4 regions of the Paenibacillus sp. HJGM_3 genome follow, and region 4 is predicted to be linked to each of the others. Evidence: riboswitches for the same ligand, from Rfam matches in the RefSeq annotation. Region 4 holds a riboswitch; each other region holds the start of a gene.
The links. A riboswitch is a leader RNA that binds a small molecule or an ion and turns the genes downstream of it on or off. The one in region 4 is predicted to bind cyclic di-GMP.
Positions count from the first base shown of each region.

Region 1 (7,874 bases), on a different contig from region 4:
GCCCGTCGCGAGGTTATACTCCGTCAGAGCGCCGTCCATGGCGCCGGTCTTCGCCGTCGTGCCCATGAACACCTGGCCCCCTCCAAAGGCGATCGCCTTCGGCCGGTCCTGCCCATTGACTCCCGTGGACACGAGCAGCCGCGGATTGCCCGTCGGCCCCGCCACCCAGGGCTGAGTCGGATCATATTCATGCAGATTGCCGCCAGGGTAAGCGCCGATGTACATTTTCCCGTTATAAGCCGCCATCTTGTCGATCTGGGTGATCGGGGAGAACATCGTCTCCTCCGTACCGTCGTTGGCGTCCCCGCGGATCGGCTTATAGACGCCGAGGCCGCCGGTCAAGTAGGCGCTCGTATAGATGCTGCCGTCCGGGGCCGTCGCGATCATGTTGAGCGCGCCCGGGATTTTGGCCGCGCCGCTTACCTGCACGTACCGGTGAGCCCCGTTCTGCGGATTGTATTTCAGAATATACGTCTGGTTGTTATTCGCGGCGATGCCTACGAGCGTCTCGCCGGGGAAGTTCGTCTGATCCGCCAGCGTCACCCAGCCGAACCGCTTCACGCGGCCGTCCACGGCCTTGTGCAGATTTGTGGCCGTCTTCGAAGCGATGTCGTATTCGTATAACTCGCCTTGGCTCGCCCAATACACCTTGCCGCCGCGCTCCGGCGAAACGTTCGAGGTGGACACCGATGCCGCCTCCTGGGTCACGGAGTTGAACGACCCGTCGGGATTCTCGGTCACCTTCAGCACGACCATCGTCCCGCCTATGTTGACGAAGACCCGGTCCCCGGCGTAGTCGATCGATCCGGGCAAGGAAATGCTCGAGTAAGCGGCGGGCAGGATGTTGGTCGTCTCTCCCGTCACGATGTCGAACCGGAGGACCGAGGCGTTCGGGCCGACGCCAAGATAAGCTACGTCATGGGTCGCATCGAACGCCAGCGCGCGCACATACTGCGTTCCGGCGAGGAACGGCTTCGTTCCGATCTGGGCGAAGCCTCCGGTCGGCGTATACTTGAAGAATGCGGCACTGTCGTAGGTGCCGCCGTACACCTTGCCGCTCTCCCCGGCAGTCAGGTCGTAGATGACCGTTTCGCCCGAGGAGGCTTGGCCCAAGTCTGTCATCGTCGTCGTGCCCGGCGTATGCTTGTAGAGATGGCCGTTCGAATAGGCGCCGAAGTAAACGGAGCCGTCCGTGGAGGTCGCCGCTCCCCAGGCGCCGGTCGGATTCGTCGACGCGCCCGGGAACGTAACCGTGGAGAGGACCGATTCCGTATTCGTGTCGATCACTTCCAGCTTGGGCAAGTAGCCTTCGGAGCCGGTAACGGCGGCGAACGCCTTATGCGCGTTCGGTCCGATCCCGAAGGTCGTGCCGTTCGGCCCGGCGTCGTACACTTGGACCCCTAGATTCGTGAAATCCTTCGTCAGCATCACTTCGTCCCAATACGCGGTACCGGTGTTCCCGTTGTTCGAATACAAGAGTACAGCGACCTTGGCGGTGTTCGCCGGAGCGACGAGCTTCGTCTGCACGGTCGTCCATTGTCCGGTCGGGGAAGAGACCGAGGTGAATCCGCCGGTGAGGTACGTGTTCGAGCTATTGTAGTAGCGAATGTACAGATCGGCGCTGCCGCTGGAGACATAGACGTTCGCGTATGCTATGTAGGTCTCCCCTGCCGCCGCGGTCAGACGCGCGCTCTCCATCCCGAACCCAACCGCCGAATCGTTGTCGACGATTTTCAAGCTCTGGCTGCCGACGTCAGCCTGCTCGGTCGAGGCGGATATCGTGCCGTCCGGATCCCCGGCGCCATAGGTCTGCGTCCAGCCTGAGGTGCCGCTCTCGAAGCTATGATTCGTAATCAGCTTGTCTGCGGCAAACGCCGGAACGGCAAACAACAAGATAGTGATAAGGCCAAACACAGGCAAACCGATCCAATTCAATCGTTTCATTCTTCAATCATCCTCCTTCATAATCGGGATTGCTCGTCAATCACTTTCATGTAAGCGCTTAACAATTCGTGATGACTATGTCGCTCGTGATGCCGAAGTTCTCGCCCCACCCCCATTGCTGCATCATCAAATTCGAACATGTCTAATACTAGTATGTTACTAGTATCTGACTAGTTCATGCCAATCATAGCACAGCGGTCTTCCTCCAGCAATTGGAACATGATAAGATGTTAGCACAGCCGTTATTCGGTAAGGAGTGGCACAAGATGGGGATTGGGAAAAGAACGGCATTCGGCGACCTCTACGAGCACTTCAGGCAAGATATCCGGAGGCAAATCCTGGACGGGACGCTTCGACCGGGAGAATTCCTCGTGTCCGAGGTGCGCCTCGCGGAACTATACGGCATCAGCAAAAATCCGGTTCGGCGCGTATTGGCCGAGCTGGAGCGCGACGGACTGATCGAGAAAATCCCGTGTATCGGCAATCGGGTGTGCGAGCGGCCCCAGCCGCTTGAAGCTTCCCGCATACAGCCTCCACGGACTCCCGCACCCGTTGCAACGCTAACCCTAATGGTCTACGAGGTGTGCTATGAGCTGGAAGTGTACAAGCGGGTCATCGCTCTCTTCGAGGAGCTACACCCGAACGTGAAGGTGAAGCTGGACATCGTGCCGAATGCGGTATACACCGAACGGATCATCGAAGCCTTGTCCGGCGGCGATCAAGGCGCGGACCTCATCGTCCTGTCGGATCATCACTACTATCAGCTCGCTCACAGCGGACATACCCGGCAGCTCGAGGAGTTGACGGAAACAGCCTTCCCTGCACTCGGCGAAGTGTACCCTCAGCTGCTGTCCATGTATACGTCGGAGGAGAAGCTCAGGGCGATGCCCCTCACGTTCTCGCCTATCGTGTACTGCTGCAACACCGGAATCATCCCAGACCCCGAGCAGCTTCAGCTGCACGGCTGGTCGGATCTCGCAGAAGCCGCCCGCCGCTACACAATCCCCGATGCGAACGGGCTGCTGCGGCAATACGGACTCGCCTCCACCATCTCGTTCCGGCGCTGGCTCGTCTTCCTCCTGCAGAACGGAGGCTTCGTCAGGGACAAGGACGGGACCCGCCGGATCGACCTGCGGGCCAGCGCGGAGGCGCTGCAGTTTTTTTGCGACCTCGTCCACAACAACCTGCTGACGCCGGATGAGCAAGGCGGGCTGAAGGCCGATCACTTCCTGTTCGAGAACAACCGGGTAGCCATGATGATGTCGAGCTACTATTTTATGAACGACCTGCAGCATTTGTCCGTCCGATGGGACGTGCTGCCCTTCATGCCCGGGAACGTCTCGGGTTCGACGCTGCTCGTCGGCACCGGCATCGCCGTCCCTGCCTCCGGCGGGAACAAGGAGCTCGCTCACAGCCTGATCCGGCTGCTGTCGAGCGCCGAAGCCCAGAGCCAGCTGAAGCTGGGAGTCTGCTCGATCCCCGCTCATCGCAGCGTGGCGGAGAACACCCGCTTGTTCAATCCGGCGATCCATCCCGCTCACTACCACGCCTTCGCCGGGTTCATGGCGGAAGCCGTTCCCCTGATGGAGCTCGGCGTCGACTATGGACAGCTGTACCGGATTACACGAGAGCTGATCTATGTCTGGTCGCGGCTGGAATCGGCACACACCGTCTGGGACCGCATCGGCGAGCGAATCCTGTCTCCGGTCCCGGGTTGATTCCGGCGTCGTCTTTTCGACAAAATCTGTCATATGTCCTGGATTTCTTTCACGAAGTCCTAGTACATCGGACCGAAATCGCGTATAATGCTTCGTAGACCCGATACTGGCAAACTTGCCGAAAGGCAAGGACGCAAAGCTGCAGACCTAATGGCGTACGCGCCGACGGTGGCTGGGCTGCCGAAGGCTGGGAACGCACCATACGCCCTTGTATGCCGTCATCCTTAGCTGATTTGTAGCGGGATGATTTTTTTGCATTTTTAACGGTTGCGAGGAGGAGTCGGTGAATCATGATTTGTACCGAGTATGAGGAATTGGTAGGCAAACGGCTGCTGCATGACATTCAGGATTCCCGCGGGGTCATGCTGATCCCGGTGGATACGGTGCTTAACGCCGCGCATGCGAAGAAGCTGGAGCAATTCAACATTTCTATTTTCGAAATACATGTGGAAGCGCTTCACGACGAAGTAGCCGCGCAGACGGCCGCACCGGATTCCGGCGCCTGGGTGAAACGAACGGAAACGAAGCTGAAGGAAATCGAGGATTTCATCCACAAGAACGGCAAGGTGCCGGTCGAGGACGTGCAGGAGCATGTGCTGCCCGCCATTATGGCGGCGACCCAGCAGCGCAACATCTACAAGCTGTTCGGGGAACTGAAGGCGGAAGGCGACTACCGCTACAATCACAGCATCGGAGTCGCGATGATCGCCGCCACGATCGGGCGGTGGCTCGGACTGGACGCGAACGAGATGAACCTGCTCACGACGGGAGCGAGCCTCTGCGACATCGGCACGGTCAAGCTGCCGAGCGAGCTGGTGCAGAAGAAGGCCGCGCTGCAGCCGCACGAGCACGAGATCTACAAGCAGCACACCGTCATTGGCTACGACCTGCTCATCGAATCGGGGTTTGACCGCCGCATTGCGCTGATCGCGCTACAGCATCACGAGAAGTGCGACGGCAGCGGGTATCCTCGGCAATTGAAGGGCCATGAGATCGATCCGCTGAGCAAAATCGTAGCCCTGGCCGATATGTATCTCGCCATGACGTCCGATCGCCCGCACCGGCCTGCCCTGCCCTTCTATCAGGTGATCCACAACCTCTATGAGGACATCCGGCTCGGACGGCTCGATTCCCACGTCGGCTTGACGTTCCTGAACCGGCTCATGTCGGCGCAGGTCGGCAGTCAAGTCCTGCTCGAGGACGGACGCCGAGGCACGATCATGCTGACGAATCCGAACTATCCGACCCGGCCGCTCATCTCGGTGGGGGATACGTTCCTCGATCTGGCCAAGTCGCCGGACGTGCGAATGAAGGAAATCATTGGCTAGCCTGGCGAAACGCGGCCGATGTACGAACGGACAGCCAGAACCAGATCACGACCGCCGCACACACGCCGGAGTAGATTACGAAGGTCGTCCGGAGCCCCGCGAACGAGGCAAGAATGCCGCCGGCCAAGCTGCCGACGATCGTGGCCATGCCCTGCATGACGATGGCGTTCAGCATTTGTCCGCTCGCCCTAAGCTCCGGAACCACGGAATCGTTTACATACTCCATCAAACTCAGGGTCATCAGAATCACCGTACCGCCATGCAGCACCCACAACAGCAAGATCGTGCCGGGCGATAGGACGTAGGCGAACAGTACCATGCGTACCGCTTGGACGATGCCGGCCACGAGCAATATTTTCGTAATCCCGAACGTGTTGTACAGCTTATCGAAAAAAATCATAAACGGAAACTGGCTGACCGAGCCGATCAACAGGCCGAGTCCGATCAGCCCGGTGCCGATGCCTTGCTCTATGCTATAGATCGCTTGGAAGGAAAAGTAAAAGCTGATCGTCGCTTGAATGAACATGGCGTAGAGGAACATGTGAACGAGCTTCCTGTTCTTAAACAGCACGCGCATATTCAGCTTCTTCCCGTCCCGCTGATGGCCCTTGACTTTCGGTATGAACGGGGTAAGCGCGAGGGTCAGCAGCATCAAGGACGAGTACATAACGAAGATATAGATCAGATCGTACTTAATGATCCACCCGGAAAGAAACGACATCAAGGCGAACCCGACCGAGCCAAACGTACGCACGCTAGAAAATTTGAAGTTGTTCTTGCTCGCGATCTCAAGCGTCACCGTCGTGCTCATCGGGAAAATCGCGCATTGAAACACGGTTATGAGCAATGTGGCGCCGATGAGAATGCCGAAGTGATCGCCCGACAGCGGCACGAGCCAGATGCTGAGCCCGGTGACAAGCGTGCAGATGACCAATACGTTGTTCTTGTACTGGGCCCGGTCCCCGATTAAGCCCCAATACGGCTGGACCAGGATCGCCATCACGGCGGACAGCGTACTGAGCGTCCCGATCTGGGACGTATCGAAGCCGACATCGGTGTAATACAGCCCGATATACGAACCGTAGGCGCCGGCGCTCATGAAGATGAGACAATAATAGATCGAGATGGTGACGAAATTTCGCTTCATGCTTGCCCACTTCCTCGCGCTGGATATGACGCCATAATACCATAGCCCATCCGAATTGGACACCCTCGTAAGCAGGGTGTTCTTGTTATTTTCCCCCGCCTCTTCCGCATCATCTGCCTCTGTGTACCGAGTTTATGGCCGTTCAAAAATGGGCAAACCTGTATGTATCACTACAAGGGTATGACTACAAGGGAGCCTGACTTATGAACGCCCACGCCAACTCCAACGTCCCGCAGGTGCCGCTCGCTTCCTCCCTGCAAACGAATCACGATGCGATCCGTTCGATCTATGCCAATTGCAAGGATGTTATGTTTCGTCCGTTCACCATCGGGGGGACGACGGATGCCGTGCTGTTCTATATTGAAGGCATGGTGAATCTCGAGATCCTGGATCTGCATGTACTGACTCCGCTCCTCCGCGTCTCGCAGGCGGATTGGGAAGCAGCCGAACACCGCTTGGCGTCGGTAATCACGATCTCTCGGATGGTAGAAGCCGGCACGCTGGCCGACATTGTGGACCGTATTTCCGGCGGCTATGTCGGCCTGCTGCTGGATGGTGTCCCCCATGGATTCTGCCTGGGGATCCCGTTTTGGGAGAAACGCAGCATTGAAGAGCCAGCCGCCGAATCCATCGTTCGGGGGCCGCGCGAGGGCTTCACCGAAACGATGAGCGTGAACACCGCGATGCTGCGCCGCAAGATCAAAAGTCCGTCACTCAAAATGGTCTCCATCGAAATCGGATCGCTCACCCATACGGAAGTGGTCATCGCGTATATGGAGGGTATCGCCTCGGAGCAGCTCATCGCCGACGTGCGCCAGCGGATCGAGACGATCCGGATCGACGGCATCTTGGAGAGCGGCTATATCGAAGGGTTGATCGAGGACAGCCCGTTCTCGCCGTTCCCCCAGCTGCAGACGACGGAGCGGCCGGACGTCGTGAGTGCTTCGCTGGTCGAAGGCCGGGTCGCCATTTTGGTCGAAGGCACTCCGATCGCGCTGCTCGCACCGGCAACCTTGTTCTCGATGCTGCAGTCGCCCGAGGACTATTACCAGCGCTGGATGATCAGTACGCTCATCCGGTGGTTGCGTTACTTTTTCCTTATCATTACGCTGCTCCTCCCGTCCCTGTATGTCGCGATTCTGACCTACCACCAAGAGATGGTGCCTACGAAGCTTCTGCTTAGCATAGCGAAGTCGAGGGAAGACATCCCCTTCCCCGCGCTGATCGAAGCACTGCTGATGGAGATCTCGTTCGAGGCGCTGCGCGAGGCGGGTGTGCGTCTGCCCAAGCAAGTCGGCGCAGCCGTCAGTATCGTCGGCGCGCTCGTTATCGGCCAGGCAGCCACATCGGCGGGACTCGTGTCCGATCCGATGGTCATGGTCGTCGCCATTACGGGGATCGCCTCCTTCATGCTGCCGCAATATCCGACCGGCATCGCGTTCCGGATGCTGAGATTCCCGATCATGTTCCTGTCCGGCATGCTCGGCCTGGTCGGGCTCATGCTCGGCTTGATCGTAATCGTCATTCATCTGTGCTCGCTACGGTCGCTCGGAGTCCCATACCTCGGGCCGATCGCACCTTTCCGGAAGGGCGACTGGAAAGATGTGCTGGCCCGAGCGCCGATCTGGGCGTTGCGGACGAGGCCCTACTGGGCACCGGGGGCCGGTGAGCCTACGAACCGCAAGCGGTTGTCGAACCGGCCGAAACCTGACCCGCAGAAGGACTGATATGCATGCT
Region 1 is NZ_JBJGED010000048.1:34,292-42,165, forward strand. Features, by position in the region: gene ACI5FR_RS32745 (NHL repeat-containing protein) at 1-1,944, opposite strand, end outside; gene ACI5FR_RS32750 (extracellular solute-binding protein) at 2,211-3,662, shown strand; cyclic di-GMP riboswitch class I at 3,761-3,847, shown strand; gene ACI5FR_RS32755 (HD-GYP domain-containing protein) at 3,953-4,990, shown strand; gene ACI5FR_RS32760 (MFS transporter) at 4,980-6,137, opposite strand; gene ACI5FR_RS32765 (spore germination protein) at 6,341-7,864, shown strand.
Region 1: linked by a shared signal. The riboswitch ahead of ACI5FR_RS32755 (HD-GYP domain-containing protein) and the one ahead of ACI5FR_RS03850 (diguanylate cyclase domain-containing protein) in region 4 are both predicted to bind cyclic di-GMP.

Region 2 (7,874 bases), on a different contig from region 4:
ACGATATCGCCGATATGCCCGGTGTACGCCGCCCGCAGTAGATGGGACGTATAAGCGTAAGCGGTCGGCGCCGGTTGGAATGCCGCCTTCTCCTCCGGCGTGATGTTCAGCAGCCGGGAGAACTTCTCGTGCAGCGCCAGCTCGGTGTTATAGGTGCCCTGGATATGCAGCGCCATGCGGCCGGACGTATGCAGGTCGTGCGCCTTTGCCGCGCCGAGCCCTTGGACTTGCGCGAAGACGGACAAGTAGTAGGAATCATTCAATACATAATAGCGGAAGCAATCGAGCGGCAGCGACCCGTCGGCGATGCCTTGGATGAACGGATGCCGGAAGCTCGCTTCCCAGCTCGCATCGGCCTCCTGGCGCAATAACTCGGTAAATTTCATCGTTCTCCCCTAACCCTTTCAAGTTCAAAGCCGTATTAATAGCCGTATCAACTATCCTTCATAGCGGACATCGGTGACGGATAATAACGGCGCGTCCCAGCCCAGCCGAATGACGGCCCAGCCCAACAGGAGCCAGTACAGGACGAAACCCAAATCCGCAGCCGAGAACCCCAGTTTATAATAGTACGTCCGCTGCTTGGCCGATGCGAAACGCTTCGCTTCCATCGCCACGGCGATGCGCTGCGCGCGGCGGATCGCCTGCGCGAGCATCGGCACCGCGTACGCCTTCAGAGTGGCGAACGGCGCCTTCCAGCTGCTGCGGGGCGGAACCCCGCGTACGATGAGCGCATGGCGGAGGGTCTGAGACTCCTCCACCATCATCGGCAGGAGCCGAAGCGCGGCCATGAAGCTGTACGCATACCGCGCCGGCAGCCTCAGCTGCTGCATGAGCGAGTAGAACAGCGACACCGGCCGGGTCGTCAGGCCGAAGAGCATCCCGATCAAGGCGAAGTGAAACGACTTGAGCCCGATGTGCAGCCCGCGGTAGAAGCTCTCCTCCGAGATGCGGATAAGGCCCCAGTGGAACCAGGTCGTATCGCCGAGCCCATAGAACATCATGGACGACATCGAGGAGACGACGAGAATAATCGTTGGCAGACTGAATAGCGTGAGCCGCCGCCAGGGTTGTCCGGTTCCGAACAAATACAGCGCGAGCGGCACGGCGGCGCCGTACAGCAATACGTTCACATTGTTCTGCATAAGGACGATGAGGAAGATCGCGACCGCCACGATCAGCTTCAGGCTCGGATTCACCCGGTGCAGCCAAGTCTCGCGTCCTCTCCAATTCAAGTCCACGCCAAGGCGCCCCCTTCCTGCCTTGCCGGATCTCCCGCCGGAGCTTGAACGCGCTCGTCTCGCACGAGCTGTCCGGCCTCTACCGTCCATACACGGGTGGAGAAATGCGACACGATATACGGGTCGTGCGTCACCATGACGATCGTCGTGCCCTGCCGCCGTTGGCGCTCCAGCCGTTCCAGGATCGCGAACGTATTGCGCGCATCCTGTCCGAACGTCGGCTCGTCCAACAGCAAGGCGCGGTGCCGCTTCACCGCAGCCGCAGCCACGCTGAGCCGCCGCTTCTGGCCCAGCGACAGCTGGTACGGATGATGGCCGCGGCGGTGGAGCAGCTCGAACTCCTCGAGCGTCCGCTCCACGCGCGGTCCGATCTCGGCCTCCGGCACACGGGCCGCTCGGAGCGTATAGGCCACCTCGGCTTCGGCCGAGTTGGTCACGAATTGGTATTCCGGATTCTGGAATACGAGGGCGAGCTCCCGGGCCGCGAGGCCCGACTTGCGCGTAACCGGCTGCCCGAGCAGCGTGTACGCGCCGTCCGTGCGGAGAAGCTGGAGCAGCCCGAGCAGCAGCGTGCTCTTGCCGGCGCCGTTTTCGCCGACGATGGAGATCCACTCGCCGGGGTGGACCGCCGCCTCGTCTACATGAAGCTTGACGGTCTTCCCGCGGTAGACCGTCCAGTCCTGCAGCGCGAGCAGCGGTTCGGACGAGCCGGCCGCGCTATTGGCGCGCTCCGCCATGATAGATCGATACCGCTCGCTCGCCACATAAGCTTCCCACGTCCCCGGCAGCCATATGCCGTCGGCGTCGAGCTCCCGCTTCATCCGCCCGAACACCGCCTCACGCGGGCCGTCGGCGACGACAGCGGCCTGGGCGTCGAACACGACGACCCGGTCGACATACTCAGCGACCTCTTCGATCTTGTGCTCGACGATGATAAGCGTCTTGCCGGCGGTCGCCGTCTTCAGCGTGTCCCACACTGTCTTCGTGCCCGCCTCGTCGAGCAGCGCCGTCGGTTCGTCCACGAACCAGACATCGGGGTCGAGCGCCAGCACGCACGCGATGGCAAGCCGCTGCTTCATGCCTTGCGACAGCGCCTGAATCGGCGTATGAACGGCATCGAGGCGCAAGCCCACTTGCGCAAGCAGCGCCTCGATCTTCTCCTGCATCCGCTCGCGCGGCACCTGCATATTTTCGAGTACGAACGCCAGCTCTTCGTCTACGTACGGCATGCAGAACTGCGTATCCGGATCCTGGAACACGAAGCCCCAGGAAGCCGGGATACGCTGGCTTACGGTCTTGACCGGCATCTCGATCGAATGGGGGATAAGCCCGGACAGCACCTGGAGCAGCGTGGACTTGCCGCAGCCGCTCGGCCCGAGCAGCAGCACCTTCTCCCCGCTTCGTACCGACAGCGACACGTCGCGGAACAGGAGCGACTCGCTACCCGGGTAAGCGAGACGCAGCCCTTCTACCGCTACCGCCTCGCTCATGGCCGGTTGAGCAGATCGTAATCTGCCCGGCTCGGCGGACGGACGAGGTTCGTCACCCCGGTCGCTTCGAGCGCGCGGACCAAGTAGTAGGCGAAGACGCCGCAGATGACGACCGACCCGATCATGCGGCAGACGAGCAGCAGTGTGACGTTCCAGACCGACAGATCATCGATGTAGTTGTAGTACAAGTCCATGAGCAGGGAGCCGACCGCCGAAGCGACGCCCGCCAGTGAAGCGGCTGTGACGGAATACCGGCGGTACCGGAACAGGGCGAACACCAGCTCGGCGAACAACCCTTGCAGCACTCCCGCCATAAAGACGGAGACGCCCCACTCGGAGCCTGTGATGAACTCGCCGGACGCCGCCGCGAGTTCGGCGAGCAGCGCGACCCCCGGCTTGCGGATAATGAGAAACGCAACCGTCGCCGCCATGAACCACATCGGGTAAATGAGCTGGTCCACTTGCAGCCCCCACGGCTTCACCGCGTAGTACAGCGGAGACCACAGCTTATAGACGATGCCGAAGACGACCGCGATGACGACCGTGACAAGAATGTCGGTCAATTTCAACGGTTTGAACATGGTTAACCTCTCCTCCAATATCGTATTGGCCCCACAATTGCCCGTAGGAAGCAAAAAATCCACCCTCGCGAGAGGGTGGATGAACGATTCGATCCAAAACCGAATATGCGCTCCACTTCCCTACGCTGGTACAAACCAGATCAGGTTCAAAGGGTCTAGGATGCGGGCATCCAGTCTCAGCCTTATTAGGCTCCCCCAGTGACACATTTATCTTAACACGCTTTTCCATTTTGTCAAATTAATAATTACAAGTGCTTCGCCAAATACTCCATCATCGCTTCCTCGTGGAAAGGCAGCCCTTCGTGGCCGTAGTCATGGTAAATCTTCGCTTCCTTCTCCTCGGTCAGCAAATGGTTGAACGCCGCAAAGCAGGTGGACGGCGGGCAGATCAAATCCATCAGCGTGATCGCCATCAGCGTCTTCGCCTTGATCCGGGTCGCCATGTTCATCCCGTCGAAGTAGCTGAGCGTGCGGTACACCTCGTCCTCGCGCTTGTGCTCCTGATCATATCGGCGGAACCAGTCGATGATTTCGCGGTACGGGCCGGCGGAATGCTGGGCGACCGAACGGCGGAAATCGCACAAATACGGGAACACCGGCATAGCTACCTTCGGCCGATCGTCGAGGCCGGCTACCGCCAGGGTCAGCCCGCCGCCTTGGCTGTTGCCGCACACCGCGATGCGAGCCGGATCGATCTCCTCGCGGGAACAAACGAAATCGATTGCGCGCACGCAGTCCAGATACACTTGCTTGTAGTAGTACTCGTCCGGGTCGAGGATGCCCTTCGTCATATGACCGGCAATCCCGCCCGCGCTGTAGGAGGCGTTGTCCGGCGTCTGCCCGGATTGGCCGCGTGTGTCGATCATGACCGTCGCGTAGCCCATCGACGTCCACTGCAGCAATTCATTGCGATTCCGGCTGCCGCCGTACCCGTGATACCGGACAACTACAGGCATTGGACGGGATGCAAGCGCTTCCTTCGGCACCATGTACCAGCCGTGCACCTTCGTCCCGTCCGCCCCGTCATACACGAGATCGTAGACGTCCACGGAAGCGACCGGGTAAGGGATCGGGGTCAGCGTAGCGTTGAGCGGGATCGCCTTCGACTGGGCCAGCGCTCGTCCCCAGAACACGTCAAAATCCGCTTCCTTCGTGAGCGTCGGCTTGTATTCCTTCAGCTGCGATAACGGCCAATCGACTAATGGCATTTTAGCAACTCCTTATGTCAATTAGTGACAAATTCTCTTTTCATATGGTACTATAAACCTATCGTTTCGTAAATAAATTGATAAAAGGCAAACCCGACCGAAAGGCGGGGACGCAAAACCACGGGTCTTCCGGGCAGAGGAAGTCGTACACATATGTCGTATGGCCGACGCTTGCTCCACGATAGCCGGGCTGCTCAATCGATCAGTCGCTGCCCCCGGTAGCGATTGTTGTTTTTGTGACGCCTGTTCGTAAGGGAGCCTCTACCGATGGATGATTTGAACCGGATGAAACGACTTATGTTGACGGTCACGCAGGAGCTCATTGGCGGCTGCCGTTTCTGTATCGAGATTTCCTCGGATCCTGAGGATCGTACCCCTATTCAATGCGTCAAATTCTCGGGCAATTCCACCCCGATCAGCGTGAACGCCGCTACGTGCATCACTTGCAAAGAATTCAAGAAAACGGAGCGGCTGCAGCAGGCGAAGCTGTCAGACTGACGCTCCCCGCGGAGGGTTATCTCCGTTCGCATGCAGCGGTCCGGTTCGGGCCGCTTTTATTTGGGGTCTTGCTTATTGATTTGGCGGCGCTTCTGTGTCAAGATAAGGCTTGAGCCAAAACCGACATTGAAGAAAAGGTGACCCCTTTGAATAAAGCCATTTTTCGATTGTTGACCGAGCTCTCCTCGCGCAAATGGATCTCGCGGATCACCGGGGCGTTCGCGCAGTCCTCGGCCAGCCGGCTGTTCATCCCCCGCTTCGCCAAGCTGTACGGCATTCGGCTGGAGGATGCGGAGAAGACGGTAAGCGAGTATAGGTCGCTGAACGAATTTTTCACTCGGCGACTCAAACCCGGCCTGCGGCCGATCCATGAGGCGGCCGACGCGCTCGTCAGCCCGGTCGACGCGCTGATCACCGGCATGGGTCGCATCGAAGCCGGCCAGCTGTTGAACGTGAAGGGCCAGGACTACACGATCGAGGAGCTGCTGAACCGGTCTCCGCGCACGGTGAATTACAAGCATGGCTACTACTTCGTGCTGTATTTGAGCCCGACGGATTACCATCGGATTCATTCCCCGGCGGCAGGCCGCGTGCTGGAGAAGGAGCATGTGCCGGGCAAGGTGTATCCGGTTAATGAGTTCGGCCTGACCCAGATGCGCCGCGTCCTGAGCCGGAACGAACGGCTGATTACTTACATCGAGCATGAGACGGGCGAAATCGCCGTCGTGAAGGTCGGCGCGATGAACGTGAGCAGCATCCGCTACGTCGAGCCGCTGCCCGAGCAGCTGGAGCGCGGCGGCGACCTCGCCTACTTCGCGTTCGGCTCCACCGTCGTGCTGCTGACGGAGACCGGCATCCTGACCCCCCGCGGCGACTTGGGCGTCGGCTCCAAGGTCAAGATGGGCGATTGGCTCGGGACGTTGCACGAGAAGTAGCTCTGCAGCTTCGTTAACCACGCCCTGCCTGGACTCAAGTTCAAAAGGTATCGGAGCTCCTCCCCTGAGAGGAGCTTTTTTTATTCAGCTGCGGCACCTGGACACTCACTACGACAGGCTGTCGGAACCAAGCCATCTCACGGCCGCGCGCTCCATCCGGTCCACCCCTTCGGCGATTTGCTCTTCCGACAAATGCGCGAAATAGAAATAGCCCGCCGGCGGCGCCTCGCCGATGTAGTTTTCCCGGGCGTCTCCCCACTGCACGCCCTCTTGCGCACAGAGCGCCCGATACCGCTCATACCCGGCTTCGTCTTCGCGCCAGCGGGCGAAAAGGTGCAGGCCGGCGTCCGAGGGCACGACCTCGAACAGGTGCCCGAGCCCCTCATCGAACCGTCGGCCGAACTGCTCGAACCGCCGGCTGTACACGCGCCCCATGCGGCGCATATGGCGCTCGTAGCCGCCGCCGGCCATGAACTGCGCCAGCGCCCGCTGCTCGAGCACCGAAGCGGGCACGGGCTCGTACAGCCGCAGCGCGCGCATGAACGGCTCGACGAGCCGGTCCGGCAGCACGGCGTAGCCGATGCGCAGCTGCGCCTGCATCGTCCGCGTGAAGGTGCCGACATAGACGACGCGCCCGGCGCGGTCGAGCACCTTCAGCGGTTCGATCGGCCGCCCGCGGTGCCGGAACTCGCTGTCGAAGTCGTCCTCGACGATGACCGCGCCGCGTTCGGCGGCCCACTGCAGCAGCGCCTGCCGCCTCGGCAGGCTCATGACCGTGCCCGTCGGGAATTGCCGACTGGGCGTCACGAACACGAGCCGGGCGTCCCACGGCTCGATCACGAGCCCCTGGCCGTCCAGCCGGCCAGGGACGGGCACGCCGCCGGCGGCGCGGACGGCCGAGACGATCCCGGAGTACCCGGGATTCTCGACCACCGCCGGGTCGCCGGCGTTCAGCAGCAGCTGCGCGAGCAGCGCGAGCGCTTGCATCGAGCCATTCACGATGACGATCGCGTCCGCCGTCACATCAATGCCCCGCGCCCGGCGGAGATGCCGGGCGATCGTTTCGCGCAGGGGCAAGTAGCCCTGCGCAGGAGGGGACGCGCCCGGCGCGTCCGTCTTGGCGCGGACTTCCGCGTATAGCAGACGGCGCCATTCGGGCGCGGGGAACGGCTCCGGCGCCGGGTGGCCGAAGTCGAACACAATCTCGCCCCCTCGCAATCCCTCGGTGGCCGGCTTCACCGAATCCGCAGGTTTCGCAGCCACACTCCCCGTTCTCGTCCCGGCCGGACTCCCGGCCTCCGGTCCCGCTCCCGCTCCCGCACCTTCTGAGTATTCGGTCACACTCTCCCGTTTCAGCATGCTTAGGCGGCGCCCCCACTCCGACAGCGGGATGTCCGTCATCGCCCCGCCCGCCCCGTGCGCCTCTTCGTGACGGTAGAGGACGAACATCCCGCTGCCGAGCACCGCCTCCACATAGCCTTCCGCCGCCAGGCGATCGTAGACTTGGTTCACAAGTCCACGGGACAGCACATACTGGCGCCCCAGCTCACGGCTGGAGGGCAGCCTCGTGCCGTTAGGGAGCCGGCCGCTCGTGATCGCGTCCCGGAGCGCATAGTACAAGGCCGTCTGCTTATAACGATAGGTTTCTAGATACACGGTCAACGGCAAATGAATGTCCACCGGCCCCCCTCCTTTCTTGTGTTTAAAGTGGTCCACTAATTTCAATCATAATTGGACCTTTTGATTTGTCAATTGAGTCTGTAAGATAAGACCAAATATGAGAGAGGGTGGACCGTATGAGAAGAGAAGAATTCGACATGACCACGCGTGAAGAAGTGGATGTATTCCTGCAGGAGATGAGCTTCGGGGTGCTGGGATTGCCGGACGAGGTGTATCCGTACCTGGTGCCGATTAATTTCGC
Region 2 is NZ_JBJGED010000010.1:135,823-143,696, reverse strand. Features, by position in the region: gene tenA (thiaminase II) at 1-386, opposite strand, end outside; gene ACI5FR_RS13465 (energy-coupling factor transporter transmembrane component T family protein) at 438-1,241, opposite strand; gene ACI5FR_RS13460 (ABC transporter ATP-binding protein) at 1,232-2,731, opposite strand; gene ACI5FR_RS13455 (ECF transporter S component) at 2,728-3,312, opposite strand; TPP riboswitch at 3,413-3,519, opposite strand; gene ACI5FR_RS13450 (acetylxylan esterase) at 3,558-4,520, opposite strand; cyclic di-GMP riboswitch class I at 4,597-4,718, shown strand; gene ACI5FR_RS13445 (hypothetical protein) at 4,788-5,018, shown strand; gene asd (archaetidylserine decarboxylase) at 5,165-5,953, shown strand; gene pdxR (MocR-like pyridoxine biosynthesis transcription factor PdxR) at 6,062-7,633, opposite strand; gene ACI5FR_RS13430 (pyridoxamine 5'-phosphate oxidase family protein) at 7,750-7,874, shown strand, end outside.
Region 2: linked by a shared signal. The riboswitch ahead of ACI5FR_RS13445 (hypothetical protein) and the one ahead of ACI5FR_RS03850 (diguanylate cyclase domain-containing protein) in region 4 are both predicted to bind cyclic di-GMP.

Region 3 (7,874 bases), on a different contig from region 4:
GCTTTTTGCAAGGCGTCGCTCGCGTTCGCCACGTCGACTCCGAGTCCGCATTCGCCGGCCTTGCGGTCCATCGGCGCGAAGAACACGTCCACGCCTTCCCGATCGGCGGCTACGATCTTGTGCTGGATCCCGCCGATGGAGCAGACATTGCCCGTCGGATCGATCGTGCCCGTGCCCGCGATGCGATACCCTTTGGACAAATCTCCGGGCGTCAACTGGTTGTAGATCTCGAGCGCAAACATCAAGCCGGCCGATGGCCCGCCGATCTCACCGGCCTGAATTTGCACCTTCTTGTCCGCCTGCTCCGGCACGACGGCCCGCATGTCGGCCGTCGTCACGCCGATGCCGGCTTTCGGCCCTGCGCCGCCCGGACTCGCCGTGGGCGCCGCCCCTGGCGTCGCGGCCGATACGTCAGCCAGGACGATCGAGTAGCTGAGCTCATCCGCATCGCGTTTGATCCCGACCTCCACAGTGTCGCCCACCTTCTTGTCTGCGAGCGCCGCCTGAAGCTCCTTGATGCCTTCAATAGGCTTTCCGTCTATGCGAATGATCATGTCTCCGGGCTTCAGCACTTCCGCGGCGGGCAACCCTTTTCTCGTCTCGGCTACGTACGCGCCCACGCTTTTCAACTGATACGGGACGTTCGCCTTTTTGTAGGCGGCCTGAATCGCGTTGCTCTGCGACTCCAGCATGACGATTTCCTGATGCTGCATGTACTGCTGCTCGCTCTGCCCCTTCAGCACGTCCCGTTTGCGCTGGACTTCCGCGTTCTCGTCCCATTGGGCGAGCAGGAAGCTGAGAACGTTCGCCTTCGGAATGAGGCTGACGGTCGTTAGCATGAACGTCCCGTTCTCGATCGGGTCGGGCTTCGTCACCTGCACCATCGGTTTGATGCTCTCGGCCGTTCCCGGCTGGTAGATGTAATACGGAACTTGGACGAAATAGACCAAGTACAGCACCGCGAACGTGATGCCAAAAGATAGCAAGAATCGGCGAAGCCCCTGATTGCGCCGTACGTGCACCGGTGACCTGTAGATTTGATCGTCATGGCTGTCTTCGCTCATGTGCTCACGCTCCTGTTTCGATGCCGCGAACGGCCGGAGGCTTGGTCTAAACGCCCGGCTCGTCGCGTACACTTGTACCACCCTGTTCTTATAGAGGAGATGGCCTTATGCCGCGCGGCCTGTTGAATCCGCGAAGCCGTCCCTATACGGTGCTGCTCGCGGTTCTAACCGCTTCATTCGTGATCTGCATCTTATTGTTTCCCGATCGGGCGTTTCAATCGTCCATGAAAGGATTAACGCTTTGGTGGACCCTCGTGTTCCCGACGTTATTGCCGTTTCTGATCCTCTCCGAGCTGCTCGGCGGCATCGGCTTCCTTAGCGGAGCCGGCGTGCTGCTCGATCCGCTGATGCGGCTCTTATTCCGCTTGCCCGGGGCGAGCGGCTGGGCGCTCGCCCTAGGCAGCGTCGCCGGCGGCCCGGCCGGCGCTCAGGCGACCGGACAGCTGCGGCTCGACGGCGCCGTCACCCGCGAGCAGGGCGAGCGGCTGCTCGCGCTGTCGCACCTGAGCAGCCCGTACCTCATGACGGGCGTCATCGGTGCCGGCTTCCTGCATCGGCCGGAGATCGGCGTGCTGATCGCCGTCGTCCATTATATCGCGGCGCTCATCGCCGCCGTCCTCATGGGCTTGCGCCGCAGCCCCGGCAGCCGGCCCCCGCGCCGCGGGCTGCTCGGCAAGGCCGCCTTGCCGAAGCGGCCCCCCCGATCGATCTGGGTCCGCTTCGTGCACGAAATGCACGATGCCAGGCTGAAGGACGGCCGCGGCTTCGGGAAGCTGCTGGGCGACGCCGTCGCCAACTCGATCCAGGCGCTTATGATCATCGGCGGGTGCATCATCATGTTCTCGGTGCTGCTGCACGTCCTGCAGCTGTCGCTCATCACGCCCCACGTCAACGGCGTGCTGTTCGCCGTCCTGCACGCGCTCGGCTATCCGAGCGCAGAGGCGCCGGACTGGATGCCCGGCCTGCTGGAGCAGCACCTCGGCACGTTCGCCTTCAGCCAGCTGAACTTGGCCGCGTCCTCGCTGGAGTGGAAGGCGGCGCTCATCGGCTTCGCCCTCGGCTGGAGCGGCATCTCCCAGCATTTGCAAGTGCAGGCGCTCGTGCGCCATACCGACATGCGCTACATGCCTTTCTTTGTACAGCGCCTGCTTCACGGCGGCTTGGCCTTCGGGCTCACGTTCGCGCTCTGGAAGCCGCTCACTTCCCTCATTCCGAGCGTCGCGCCGAGCTTTTTGCCATACGGGGGCGGTGCAGCCGCGGCAGAGTCGCGGTTCTCGCCTACGGACATGATCGCGGCTTGGCAATCGGTGACCTCCCGCATGGAGGTGCTCCTGATCACGGTCGTGGCCCTGGGGCTACTGTCGGCGTTCATAGGCTTTTGGGGAAGCCGCAGCCGCCGGCGAGTTATGTAGAGGGGGCGCTGAATTTGCGCAGCAGCGCCTCCGCCACCGCATCCGGCACCAGGTCGGCGATCGGGCCGTTGTAGCGGGCAATCTCCTTCACGATGCTCGAGCTGAGATAAGAAAACTTCGGATTCGTCATCATGAAGAACGTCTCGATCTTCTCGTTCAGCTTATGGTTGGCGGACGCCATCTGCAATTCGTATTCGAAATCGGATACGGCCCGCAGGCCCTTGACGATCACATTCGCGCCTCGTGCGGCTGCATAGTTGATCAGCAACCCGCTGAAGCTGTCAATCACCACGTTCGGCCAGCGGCTCGTGACGTCGGCCAGCAGCTGCTTGCGTTCATCTACGGTGAACAGCGGCTGCTTGGAGCTGTTCGTCGCCACGGTGACGATTACTTTGTCGAAGATGTCCGCCGCGCGGCTAATAATATCCAAGTGACCGAACGTAACCGGATCGAAGCTGCCCGGACAGATCGCCACCGTATATTCATGCTTAGGCTTGCTCATCCGTCATCTCCTCCTCGTCTTCTTCGATTGTATTTACCGAATAGATCGATACCATAGTGTCGCCGTACTGCACCCGCCGGATACAAGACGCTCGCCCGATCCGCTCCTCGACGGCATAATCCGTCTCATGCTCGACTACGATCGTTGCGTTCGGTTCCAGCAAGGCGAGCGACTGAAGCGACTGCACGATCGTCTCGATCGTCCGCAGCTTGTAGGGCGGGTCGAGGAAGACGAGGCGGAACCGAACATCCCGCTTCGCCAGCGCCTTCAATGCCCGCTGCGCGTCGTTGCGGTACACCTCCGCCTGTTCCTCCAGGCGGGTGGCTTGCAAATTGTGCTGCACGACGTCCAGAGCCCGCTTGTCCCCATCGACGAATACCGCGCGGTCCATCCCCCGGCTCAGCGCTTCGATGCCCAGGCCGCCCGTTCCCGCGTACAGATCGAGCGCCTGCCCTCCGTCGAAGTACGGGCCGATCATGCTGAAGATCGCTTCCTTCACTTTATCCGTCGTAGGCCGCGTTCCCGTGCCGGGGACCGCCTTGAGCGCCCTGCCCTTTGCCGTGCCCGAAATGACTCTCACGATAGTTGTCCCTCACCCTTGGTCCCAAATTCATGAAGCTATCGTACCATATTCTTCGAACGGTTCACAAAATTTTGCAACCCGCATGTATAAACGTCTCCAATCGGGTAACAATGAAGCTATCGACATGAAAGTGTCGTAGACAACCGCGGAGAAGACTTACGTTTCCCCATAAGCTCTTCGTCCGGTTTCTCCTCTCCCATGAGGTACCTGCGCAAGCAGGTACCAAAAAATTAATCCCGCAAAGCCTTATGCTCTGCGGGTTCTTTTTATTGCTTATTTTGTCCGGTTGTTTGTTGGGTGCAGATTGGGAGCAAATTTTCTCGAGACATCCATTCCTAATTCAATTCCATCTCGAAATCCGTTTCGATAGGCCAAGTCTGCTCCAAGGCGAAAAGATGCATTGAAAAGGTACTCTAAATCAATAACCAGCTCCGGACATTTCTCATGCAGAACTCTCATGTATTCATTATATAGGTCCTTAACTCGGTGATCATCGCAACAGTTATCGACGGCATGATCGATCCGATCCTTAATTTTAGGTTCAAGCCATTCCATCATCATTCGGTTTGGGCCCTCCTCATCTTGAACGAATAAAGCCTTTGGGTGTATACTTCTTCATGACAACAAAATAAGAGGTGTAGAATGGCTCTTCGGATGAGGAGCCGTTTGCCTGAATGGTTCAAAAAGACCGGGAAGAAACAAGTCGATCTTGCTCGCCATCTAAAAGTTTCCGAAGCATTTATTTCTCAGGTGTGTAATAACAAAGAGAAACTTACGGTGGTGCAGATGAAAATGACTGCTGATTTTTTCGACTGTTATATGGATGATCTCGCAGAGTGGATATATGAACCCGACTAGGCAAACGGTAGTGGGCATTTTAATGCTCCTCCTTGGATTGAGCCTTAAGGTATGCCTTAAGCAAAACTCCTCATTGTAATCACCTCATCTTCGGCAGCTGGCTGGCGTGCGGTCATGACCCCCGTTTAGCCCCTATAGCTTTGCGTCGCCGACTTTCATCGGTTTTGCCATTTTCGGAATGAATTTGCAAGATATGTCACGTGATGTAAGATTATGATAGGACTGTCTGCCCATTTAATCAATAGCAAATTAGCATTATTTTCTGATAATTCACATAGTATATATCGCATGTTCTTAGTCGGTGCCCAAGTGGCCCGGCTTTTTTCTTGTTCCTGAATCGATATCATGGCATATCTCGTGCTGCCAATCCATGTCGTTCGTCATCGATGCCATCAAAGAAAAATTGCAAAGCAGCGCTTGCGTCCAACACTGGTTTTCGATCCAGTCGAGGCAAAGGTCCATCTCCTTGGTTTGGACCGGATCGAGGCCGCCCCTCTTTTGAGCGGCACGGAGCTGCGCGATCCGCTGGATGATCGGGGAGTCGGTTATGCCCACAGTGAACACCACCCCATGATCGCCAACGCCCCGAGCACGATGACGTACCAAGCGGCAAGGGTTTCCTTCTCCGGGTCGGGTGCCGATTCCTCTGTGGCGTGTACCGCTTTGACGCGGCCGTCGATCGTATAGCGAATGCGATAAACGGTTTGTTTCTGCATACTGACCATCTCCTTTTCGGTTGATAGTACAATGTATGCAGCGATTTCAATAAGTTGCCTGTCCGGTAGTAAAATAAACCTATACAATTGTATTTTCAATGTAGAATATCTCGTTTACTGGCCTGTTGAGTTTTTCGCTTATCAATAAGGCCCTTTCAAGGTCTGGCTGTGATTTTTGATTTTCATAACGGTTATACTGTTGCTGGGCTAGTCCCAAAAATTCTGCGAACTCGACCTGATTCATTCTATAATCGTGGCGTAACTCCTTGAGTCTGTTCTTTATCATCCCAATCACCTCACCAGAGACTTCGACACAAATGCTTGTCGATTCCTCCGATGAATTATAGGAGCTTTTGTCAGTAGTAGTCTGGACCGGCCGCGCTGATAATGTCGTCAAAGTGGATCCATTCCGGCTCGCCCTCAATCTCCATCCTGAGCGTTTTGCGGTGCTGGCTGTAGCTGACCGGGACGCCGGATATTACTCGATCCTCGTATTCTTCGAACAAGGTCAGTGTGACCGTTGTCTTCCCCTGGAGCGCCTGGCCGATCTCCTGGAGGATGCGCTCCTGCTCCTGCGCGTCTATCGTGGGTCGCTTCCGCTTTTTCCACTCCTGCGCTTGTCTGAGCGATTGTTCCTTGTGCTGTGGTAGCATCATTCGCGACGACTCCCATAATCCGTTATTTTCAAGTTTCTTGCCCATCTCATCGCCATCCCTCTTCTGTTCGTAATACCCTGAGTTGTCCCGGGCGGACTTCAATCCATTGCTCCCTAAGAAGAAGCTTCATGCTCTCCCGGATCTGCGCCTCTGTTCTCCCGGTCATCCGGCAGAGCCGCGAAAAGTCGGGCGGTGCCCACGCCCCATGGGTCAAGTTCCAAAGGATTCGAGCCTGCTTCCGATCTGAATCGGGGATCATCCAGCAGCCCCCCGAGCTGCCGGCATCGCGGCGAGAATGTTCGTAGTGGTAAAGATACGCGGCGCGCCGGCCGTGTAGCAGAATGCTTTGACCTTGTCATCCTTGACGCTCTCCACCCTGATCCGGCGCTGAGAGAGATTGCCTCCCCGGTCCTGGTATATGATCTCCACAATACGGCCTACATACTTTTCCACTGCGAACACCTCCGAAAAATGGGAACGTATATTCCCATTATAAGGCGAACATATATTCCCATTCAATAGTGATAATAAAAAAAAAGCCCCGCCGGCCGAAGCTAGCGGGGAGTCGATTATTGCAATTTAAACCAGGCGCCGCCCGTCCCATCGTAATTCCGGGTAACAGCCATCAGAGGAGCGGTATCAGTCTTACTCACTTCAAATGCGATCCATCCTGAGTGGATCGCTCCTACATAAAGATCCGTATCGATGCTGGGATCAGGGACGACCACCGATATAAAATTATCGTATTTTTTGCCGTCTGCTGAAATAGCTTCGAATAGAGTAGGGTTAATGTCGACTGCTGCATCCTGCTTCGCATTTTTGGTTATTTTAATCTCCACTTTTGCGAGGATATACTCATTACCCTCTTTAGGTGCGGAATTGAATTTATTCGCTGCTTGGATCGTTTTCCACGCCTGATCACCGCGAACAACTTCTTGTAGCTTCACAGTCCCTTCGATATCGTCCATGAAGTTCTTCTGAGCAAATAATATCGTATCCCCCTTAACTGCGGGGTTCTGTCGTGACGATCCTTTTGCGGATGGAGTCTCGCCGAGTAGTACGGTTTCAGTCGCGGCGTCATAACCGACCTTCAATCCAAGAGCTTCCCCAGCTGCGCGGACCGGCAGATATGTAGTGCCGTCATAGGTGATCGGGTATACTACATTGCCGTCCGCGTCTTTTGGTGTCCACGCTTTACCATTTAGCGTGATTTTCAATCCCTTGTTCAAATAGGCCGAGATTTCTTCCAGGTTTGAAGCTGCATAAGCACCGATCGACATAGAAGAGACTGAAATTGCAGCACCGGCCAAGACTAACATAAGCTTCTTCTTCATTCCGTTTTTCCCCTTCCATCATTATCCATCAGTTTGAATACGGATTGATTATACTGGAAGTTTCAAGATTCTGTCTATAAAAGAAAAAAGCCCCGTCAACCGAAGTCGACAGGGCGTAAGTCATCCATTTAAGAATTTCGCATAGAGCGCGTTAAGAGCTGCCGCCAGCTCCTCCCGCGTGACCGGCTGCTCCGGCCGGAACGTCCCGTCCTCAAACCCGGTCATGATGCCGTGATAGTTGACAACCCAAATCACGTCCTCGCTCCAGCGGCCGGCCTCGACGTCACTGAACTCGGTCTTCTTCGCCGGCGGCTCTGGCTTCGCGAGACTCCACCCACCCTCATCGCCGTAAGCCATGTTATGGTCCACCTGAATTCCGTTGGCAGGCACGTCATTCTTGTACTGAAACAGGTTGATGAAGTCCGCTCGCCGATTTCCGCTCCAGGCATAGGTCTGCCAATACTTATCCGCGGCCCCAGCGTTTCCGAGCGCCATCATCACATTATACGAGCCATACACGCCGATCGAGTACCCCGGAGCCGCCTCACGACAGCCGCGCAAGTAGTCGATGATCGTCCACATCTGCTCCGGAGTAGCGTCGAAGTCAACCGCAAAATAGATGCAGCTCCCGAGCGGCTGGCCGACTTCAGCGGCAACCTGGAGCGCTGTCGCACCGTCCTGCAGGCCCGCCTCATAGCCACCAAGCGGTCGCCCCGCGCTGGTTTCGAATACCGATATGACCTGCATAT
Region 3 is NZ_JBJGED010000024.1:110,520-118,393, forward strand. Features, by position in the region: gene ACI5FR_RS23995 (YlbL family protein) at 1-1,064, opposite strand, end outside; gene ACI5FR_RS24000 (nucleoside recognition domain-containing protein) at 1,172-2,476, shown strand; gene coaD (pantetheine-phosphate adenylyltransferase) at 2,469-2,978, opposite strand; gene rsmD (16S rRNA (guanine(966)-N(2))-methyltransferase RsmD) at 2,965-3,558, opposite strand; gene ACI5FR_RS24015 (hypothetical protein) at 3,835-4,122, opposite strand; gene ACI5FR_RS24020 (helix-turn-helix transcriptional regulator) at 4,204-4,419, shown strand; cyclic di-GMP riboswitch class I at 4,509-4,598, opposite strand; gene ACI5FR_RS24025 (DUF7667 family protein) at 4,714-4,974, opposite strand; gene ACI5FR_RS24030 (hypothetical protein) at 4,965-5,135, opposite strand; gene ACI5FR_RS24035 (helix-turn-helix transcriptional regulator) at 5,215-5,421, opposite strand; gene ACI5FR_RS24040 (YolD-like family protein) at 5,492-5,791, opposite strand; gene ACI5FR_RS24045 (hypothetical protein) at 6,047-6,244, opposite strand; gene ACI5FR_RS24050 (DUF4352 domain-containing protein) at 6,361-7,125, opposite strand; gene ACI5FR_RS24055 (glycoside hydrolase domain-containing protein) at 7,246-7,874, opposite strand, start outside.
Region 3: linked by a shared signal. The riboswitch ahead of ACI5FR_RS24015 (hypothetical protein) and the one ahead of ACI5FR_RS03850 (diguanylate cyclase domain-containing protein) in region 4 are both predicted to bind cyclic di-GMP.

Region 4 (7,874 bases):
GGCCGTCTCCTCCGCCTGCTCCATACGCCCAATCAGCATTTCCGGCATTTGCATCTTCTACTCGCCTCTCCCTGGCTCTGCCTCCGGCCGCGAATCCCGACTGGATTCGGTTATGAACGGGGCCAATTTATAAGCATGCTTTTCATATTCATTCCGTTTCACGTGGACCCTGAACTGTAGACGGCCGTCCTCCTCCGCCTCCTGCTCGAGCACCTCTCCGACCCGATACAGCAGCGCGATCGCATCCCCCCGGTCGGCCGGCAGGACGAACCGGTGTACGTCGCCCATCAATTGATTCTGAATCGCGAGCTTGAGTTGGTTCAGGTCAGCCTCATTCAAGGCGCTTATGCGCAGCAGATCGCCCTCCGCGGTCAGCCACTCCACCTGATTCCGGGGCAGCAGATCGATTTTGTTGAACACCGTCAGCATCTCTTTCCCTTGCGCCCCTAGCTCCTGCAGCACCTCATGCACGACGCGCATCTGTTCCTCCCGCATCTCGCTAGAGCTGTCCACGACATGGAGAATGAGATCCGCCTCGTTCACTTCCTCCAGCGTAGCCCGGAAGGCCGCGACCAAATCGTGGGGCAAATGCTGAATAAAGCCGACCGTATCCGTCAAGACGATCTCTTGGCCGTTCGGCAGCTGAAGGCTGCGCGAGGTCGGATCGAGTGTGGCGAACAGTTGGTTCTCCGCATAGACGTCCGCCTCGGTCAGCCGATTCAGCAACGTGGATTTGCCGGCATTTGTATACCCGGCAAGCGCTACCTGGTACACGCCCGTCTTTTTGCGCCGCTCGCGGTGCAAGCTGCGATGCCGCACCACCTCCTGCAGCTGAGATCTGAGCTCGCTGATCCGGTTGCGGATATGACGGCGGTCGGTCTCGAGCTTCGTCTCCCCGGGACCTCGCGTCCCGATGCCGCCTCCCAGACGGGACAAGTTCTTCCCTTGCCCCGACAGCCGGGGCAGCAAGTAGCTGAGCTGGGCGAGCTCGACCTGCAGGATGCCTTCACGGGTTTTCGACCGCTGGGCGAATATATCGAGGATAAGCTGTGTCCGGTCGATGATTTTGACGTCGAGCGCCTGCTCCAGATTGCGCACCTGCGCCCCGGACAACTCCTGGTTGAAGATGGCGACGTTGGCACCATGACCGTCCAGGAGCAGCTTCAGCTCTTCCACCTTGCCTTTGCCGATCAACCACCGGGAATCTGCCGCGTCCTTCGCCTGCACCATCGTATCGAGCACTTCGACGCCCGCCGTCTCCGCGAGACGGACGAGCTCCTCCAGCGAATATTGGATCATCGCTTCCGTCAGCCGGTCACTCTTCAGCACGAGACTGACGAGGACCGCCTTCTCTTCTTGACGTACATTCACCTCATGCGAGGACACTTTCATGCATCTACCTCCGGACTTGCCAGATTGATGTCCATTTTCCAATAAACTCGTCTTATTGTACCACAGCAAGGACGGATCTAAAAAAAGCTCCGCAAAGGAGCTTTTTCATAGTGCTTGCCGTGCTTGAAGCTTGATCTGCACGGTAGTGCCCTCGCCCGGATTATGGCACACATACAGCGAGCCTTGATGGTCCCGCACGATCCGCGACGACACCCACAACCCGACCCCCAGCCCATATGGTTTGGTCGTGTAGAAACGATCCCCGATTTGCCGGAGCGCCTCATCATCCAGCGGACCGCCCTGATCGCGAATGCGGATGACGACCGCGTCCATCTCCTGCACCAGATCGATGAAGACGCATCCGCCGGGCGGGGTCGCCTCCAGAGCGTTCGTCATCAAGTGCAGAAGCGTCAGCTTAATCCGGGACGCATCGCAGAGGATGTCCCGCATATCCGTATCCGACCGGATCTCCCAGTGAACGTCGGCTATGAACGCCTTGGGCTCGAGCAGGCGGACAACTTGTGCGACGAGCGTCGCCGGCGAGTGCAGCTCGAGAGGACCCATCGGCTTCGTAGGGAGGGTCCCGCCCTCCAGGAGGAGAGCCAGATGCTCCAACTCGCGGCGCATAACCCCATAGAGCGGCGTCCGTTCTGCATCCTGCTCCATTAGCAGCTCGACTACCTCGGACAAGGCATTCAACGGGCCCTGTAGCTCCTCAGTGAATTTGACCGCCGTGCGGGACATGGCGTCGAGCTTGTCGGCCTCGCGCTGCCGCTCCTCCTCGAGCTTGATACCACTCTGGTCCTTGGCCAGCGCGTAGAAGCCGGCAATCTTGTGATTCACGATGATCGGGATATTCATCACGTGAACCGGCACTTGTTTGCCGTTGCCGGTCATTACCGTCACATCATAATCGATCGGACTGCCTTTGACCGTATAGGTCATATAATGCTCCAACGCTTTCGCTTGCTCAGTCGGACATATAATCGAATTGAACGTGAGCTCCTTGATCTCTTCGGCCTTGTAACCGAGAAGCTCCTCTGCAGCCGGATTCATATCGAGCAGGGTGCCCTGGCTGTCGAACGTGCAGATCGGGTCGGGATGGTGCTCGAACAATTGCTCGGACTGATTCAGCGTAAGCGGTGCCCGGTTGCGCAGCTTGCGTTCGTACATATGCAGATCGGCCAGGTGCATCAGCTGCTCCATATCCTTCGTGTGTCCGGTCGAGACGGCCTCGCCGATGGAGAAAGTAAACAGGAGCGGGTCGCCCCCGCGCTCGGGAATATAGCGGCTTTGGTTCAGTCGCCCTTCGATCTTGTCCAGCAGCTCCTCGGTGCGAGCGTGATCTTCTACGACGAGCACGAACTCATCGCCCCCCAACCGGCCCACCACCCCGTTCAAGCCTTCGGTCATCTTCTTCAGCGCTCCCGCGAAATGGACGATCACTTGATTGCCGACCATATGGCCGTATGTATCGTTAATTTGCTTGAAATGATCAAGGTCGATCAATAAGACTCTCACCCGCCGCCCGACGTCAAGGAGCTTTTGCCCGAACAACAGCGTCTGTTGCAGGGAGTGAAGCCCCGTCAGCGAGTCGATCATGGACAAGTGCCGGTATTCGTTGCGCTCCTTCAATAACCTTCGGATGATGTGAGCAAGCAAGGAATAGACGAGTGCATTCAATTGGACGGCGAACATATTCGACCATAGCACTTCGCTCTCCAAATGGCCTTGATACCGGAGCAAAAAGAAGGACGATAAAAGTCCCGCCGCAAATGAGATACGCGGATTCGGCTCGATCAGAGCGAACAGGAGCAGCAAAGGATACAGGATGAACCGAAAACAGTAGAAATCTACTTGCGGGAGGAAGACGAAGAGAAGTCCAAAAGCCAATCCGGCGAACATATTCGATTTTAGCCTGGAGGAGCGATTGCGGACGAGCAGTGCAAGACTGAGCGAAAAGGCAATCGAAACGGCGAGCTGGAAGCCACGGTCGAGTCCGGCTGCGATCGCGCTGGCCGATGTGAAAACTGCGAGCGGGATCATGAGCACTTCCATTCGTTCGTACGGAAGGTTAGAGCGCCATTTCAAGCGAATGATCGGTTTTAGCATAGGATCTTCCTTTCATCACAAACACCTGAAAACGAAAAAGCCATTCCGATAGCACAATCGGAACAGCTGGGTATGCATCAAAAAAACATAGGGATCCTGTTTTTTCTTCGGCAACCCAGCTGTCATAGTTCGGGAAGAACCTTAGACCTGTGGCTTTGCGTCCTTGCCTTTCGACAAGTTTGCCATTATCGAAAACGGGGGATTGAAAATTAGTTCTTTTTTACTATACCACGAATGCAAATCGATTCCAAGAGCCAATTTATCAGAATATTCCAAATTGTGATATTTGACACAAAAATCGATGATCGCTTATCATAACTGTTTTCTTACGAAATCCCATCATCAGCTTGTCTATTCGCCTAAGTCTTGAACAATGTCAAAAATAGGTCTTATGACTCATCTCGCTCCAGCTCGCAAATTGACCCTGCAATATACCGGGTTCCGTCCTCGAGATAGTAATAATAAGTGATCAGCACACGTCCGTCCGGCAGTTGCGCCGCGCTCGTGTACCCGATATCGGTTCCGTAGCCGTCGTCCCGGATGACATATTCCGGAGCCGTGCCAATGTTCGTACACTCCGGATCGAGCAAGAGCGCTCGGATGCCATACGGCTCCAGCCGATACCCATAGTTCAGCAGCACCCGTCCATCCGCCAGGCGCAGCGCATTGAACGGACTTGGCGAGTAGATCGGCCACATCTTGACCTCGCTCCACGTCCGCCCCCCGTCGTGCGACTCGGACGTGAAGAGCGGCGATGCCGTCCTTTCTTCTCCCGGCTCCTTGTTCAGCTTCACGCTGCGGATGAACAGGATCAGCTTGCCTGATTCCGTCTGAAACAGGTTCGGCTCGTGATAATGGTATTGCCCTTCATACCCGGGGAGTACGGCGAGACGCTCCCAACTCTGTCCGCGGTCCTCCGTTCGCCCTACCGTCACGTTGAATGTATCGCCCTCCCGCTCATAGAACGGAGCCAGAATCGCTCCATCCTCCAGCTCCACGGAATTCCCACGGATGACAACATCCCCGAGCTCCACCAACTCTGGCGTATCCCAAGTCTGTCCCCCATCTGCGGAACGGATCGAATAGCAGCCCGCCATACGGCCGATCCAGCGATCCATGACTCGGTGCCAAGTACCCGGCTTCATCTCTGCGGGAGCATCGTCACGTTCGTACACCTTCCAGGTGAAATAGGTGACGAATATCGTCCCGTCTCTCAGCACATTGAGGCTGGGATCCTGAACGCCATGGAAGAAGTCATCCCATATAATGGTCGCGTCCGTATCCCAGTCCAGACCGTCCGTCGAACGGATCGTGACGGCCTTCGAGGAAGCGTCTACGTGCGTGATCGCTCCGTCATAGGCCGTGCGGCGATCGGGCGCTTGCCGGAAGCCGATCCGGTAAGATCCGTCGTTCAACCGTATGATGGTCGGAAACGTGTTATAATGCTCATCCTTGTAAATCTCTACATGTTTAATCGTTTTAATGACGGCCATTGCAAGTCCTCCTTTAACCTCTAAATCAACCTGATTTAAACCCATCTCATCCTTTCAGCGACCCGATCATAACCCCTTTGGCAAAATACTTCTGAAGAAACGGATACACGGCGATAATCGGCGTAATCGCGGCAATGATCGTCGCGGCCTTGACCGACTGATTCGTCACTTCGGTCGTGATCTGGATGTATATGCCCGTACTCGTCGTGTCGATCCGGTCCTGCTGGAAAATTTTCTGCACGAGCAGCTGCAGCACGAAATCGCTTTTCTCCCGCAAATAGATCATCGCATCGAACCAGGCATTCCAGTGGGAGACGCCCGACCATAAGGCGATTACGGCAATAATCGGCATCGAGAGCGGGAAGATGATGCGGAAAGCGACCTGCACCGGGTTCGCGCCGTCGATGAGCGCCGAGTCCTCGAGCTCCTTCGGGAAGCCCATGAGAAAATTACGGGCCAAAATGATATACCAAGCATTGGCCAGCGTAGGCAGGATGAGCGCCCACATGGAATTCAGCAGCCCCAAGTGGCGGATGTTCAAGTAGGTGGGGATCAGTCCGCCGTTGAAAACAATCGTGAACAGCATGAACAAAGTAATCGCATTACGGAACGGCAAATCTCGGCGTGAGAGCGAGTATGCCGCGCACATCGTGACGATGACCGTAAGTCCGGCCCCCAGGACTGTGCGGAGGATCGTATTGCGATAGGCGATGTAGATAATGTCGCTGCTGAACAGCTGCTTATATGAGGCCAGATTGATCCCGTCCGCCCACAGCCGGAGGCCCAGCTTGTCGACGTAAGCCGGCGCGGTCATGGACAGCATAATCAGGTTCCAGAACGGATAGAGGAACAGGAGGGACAACACGACCATCAGCCCGATGTTGAACCAATCGAACGATCGGCTTAGCAAGCTCTTGGACCTATAAGTATTCACTTGGCCGTCCCCCTCACCAAATTCCGTATTCGTTAAAGCGTTTGACGATGTAGTTCGTCCCGACGACCAGCACGAGCGCGACCACATTCTTGAACAAGCCCACAGCCGTGGAGAACCCGTATTTCGTATCAATGAGCCCGATGCGGTATACATATGTGTCGATAATATCCGCTACACTGTACACGGCCGGATTGTAAAGATTGAAAATTTGGTCGAAGCCGGCATTCATGACGCCCCCGACGTTCAGGATGAACAGGACGGTCATGACCGGAACCAGGGAAGGCAGCGTAATGTAGCGGATTTGATGGAAGCGGTTCGCTCCGTCAATCGTCGCGGATTCGTACTGGTCCTGGTTGATGCCGGCGATCGCCGCCAGATAGATGATGCTGCCCCAGCCGACACTTTGCCACAAATGGCTGACGACGAGCACTCCGACGAACGTGTCCGGGTTGGCCAGGAAATGAATGGGCTCGCCTCCGAACAGCGTAATGACGTAATTAAGCGCCCCTCTCGATGGGGACAGCAGCTCGATCATAATCCCGGACAAAATAACCCAGGACATGAAGTGGGGCAAATAGGAGATCGTCTGGACGACGCGCTTGAAGCTGCCGTTCGCGAGTTCGTTGAACAGCAATGCTAGAAGGATCGGCGCCGGAAATCCGAACAAGATGTGCAAGCCGCTGATGATGAGCGTATTGCGCAGGATGCGCCAGAAGAACATGTCCCCGAACAGCTGGTTGAAGTTGTCCAGGCCGATCCAGGGGCTGCCCCAGATTCCGTCGATAAAGCGATAGTTTTTGAATGCCATGATAACGCCGTACATCGGAAAATAGTGAAACACCAGGAATCCGAGGAGCGCCGGAGCCAGCATGAGATAGTAAAAGCCGTATTGGCGCCACCTGCCGCGTCGCTTGCCCAGAGCTTCCCGGGTCAGAGCCGGCGACAGGCCGGCCGCTTGGTCGCTCATCCCGTTCCCCTCCCCGGTTATTTTTTATTCGCTTCGTCGTACAGCTTCTGATAGTTGTCCAGGATCGCTTGGCCGCCGGCATCGAGATATTTTTTCTTGTATGCTTCCCATTCCTTGTCGATGTCCAGTTTGCCGACGGTCGCGTTCGTCTCGAATTCGGTGACGACCGTCGTGACGGCAGTGCCGTTCTTCAAAAGCGCTTCATTGGTGGAATTAATCATAAAGTTGACGTCGTTGTACTTCTTAGGGCTGCTCATCGCCACATCATAAGCCGGAAGATCGATCTTCAGCACGTTGTTTTTCTTGTAAAACTCCCATGTGTCCGGACGGAGGGCAAAATATTGACCGATTCCTTCCTGGGTGATTTTGTCGAGGGACAAGTATTCCGGCGTGATCTGGATAACCCCGTCCTTATCCTTCGTGTAGCCTTTGCCTTCTTCACCGAAATACGCCCGAATGTAGAAATTGTCGTCGGCGGCCATGAAGTTCTTGATCGCCATGATCCGCTCCATCTTCTCGTCGCTCGTCTTCGTGCCGAAGAAGAAGCCCCGCTGCATAGCCGGAAAAGCGGTACCGCCCGCTCCTTTGTCCCCGGTCGGACCGGCGAACGGCTTCAGGAAGTCGATCTTGGCGTTAGGGTTTTTGTCCGTCAGCATCTTGGTCACATTGCCTGCCGTCGTCGAGGCGTACCACCAAGGATGGTCGGCGAGCACGCCGAACTTGCCGTCCGCCCATTTGGCGCGCTGCTGGGGCCGTTGATCCGTGATCGATTCGGGGTCGATCAGCCCTTCGTCGTACCAGGCCCGCATCGTTTTCAAATATTGCTTGTACCCGTCGGTCAAGACGCTGGAAAAAACCTTGCCGTTCGAATCGGCATAGAACGCGTTGCCCGAACCGAGCCCGAAGGCGCCCCGCAGGTAGAGCTGAAGCCCATGGCCGCCGTACGTATCCCGCTTGCCGTTGCGGTCCGGGTCGT
Region 4 is NZ_JBJGED010000002.1:343,123-350,996, forward strand. Features, by position in the region: gene ACI5FR_RS03840 (methionine gamma-lyase family protein) at 1-48, opposite strand, end outside; gene hflX (GTPase HflX) at 58-1,392, opposite strand; gene ACI5FR_RS03850 (diguanylate cyclase domain-containing protein) at 1,498-3,504, opposite strand; cyclic di-GMP riboswitch class I at 3,611-3,698, opposite strand; gene ACI5FR_RS03855 (sialidase family protein) at 3,894-4,997, opposite strand; gene ACI5FR_RS03860 (carbohydrate ABC transporter permease) at 5,044-5,931, opposite strand; gene ACI5FR_RS03865 (ABC transporter permease) at 5,945-6,898, opposite strand; gene ACI5FR_RS03870 (type 2 periplasmic-binding domain-containing protein) at 6,916-7,874, opposite strand, start outside.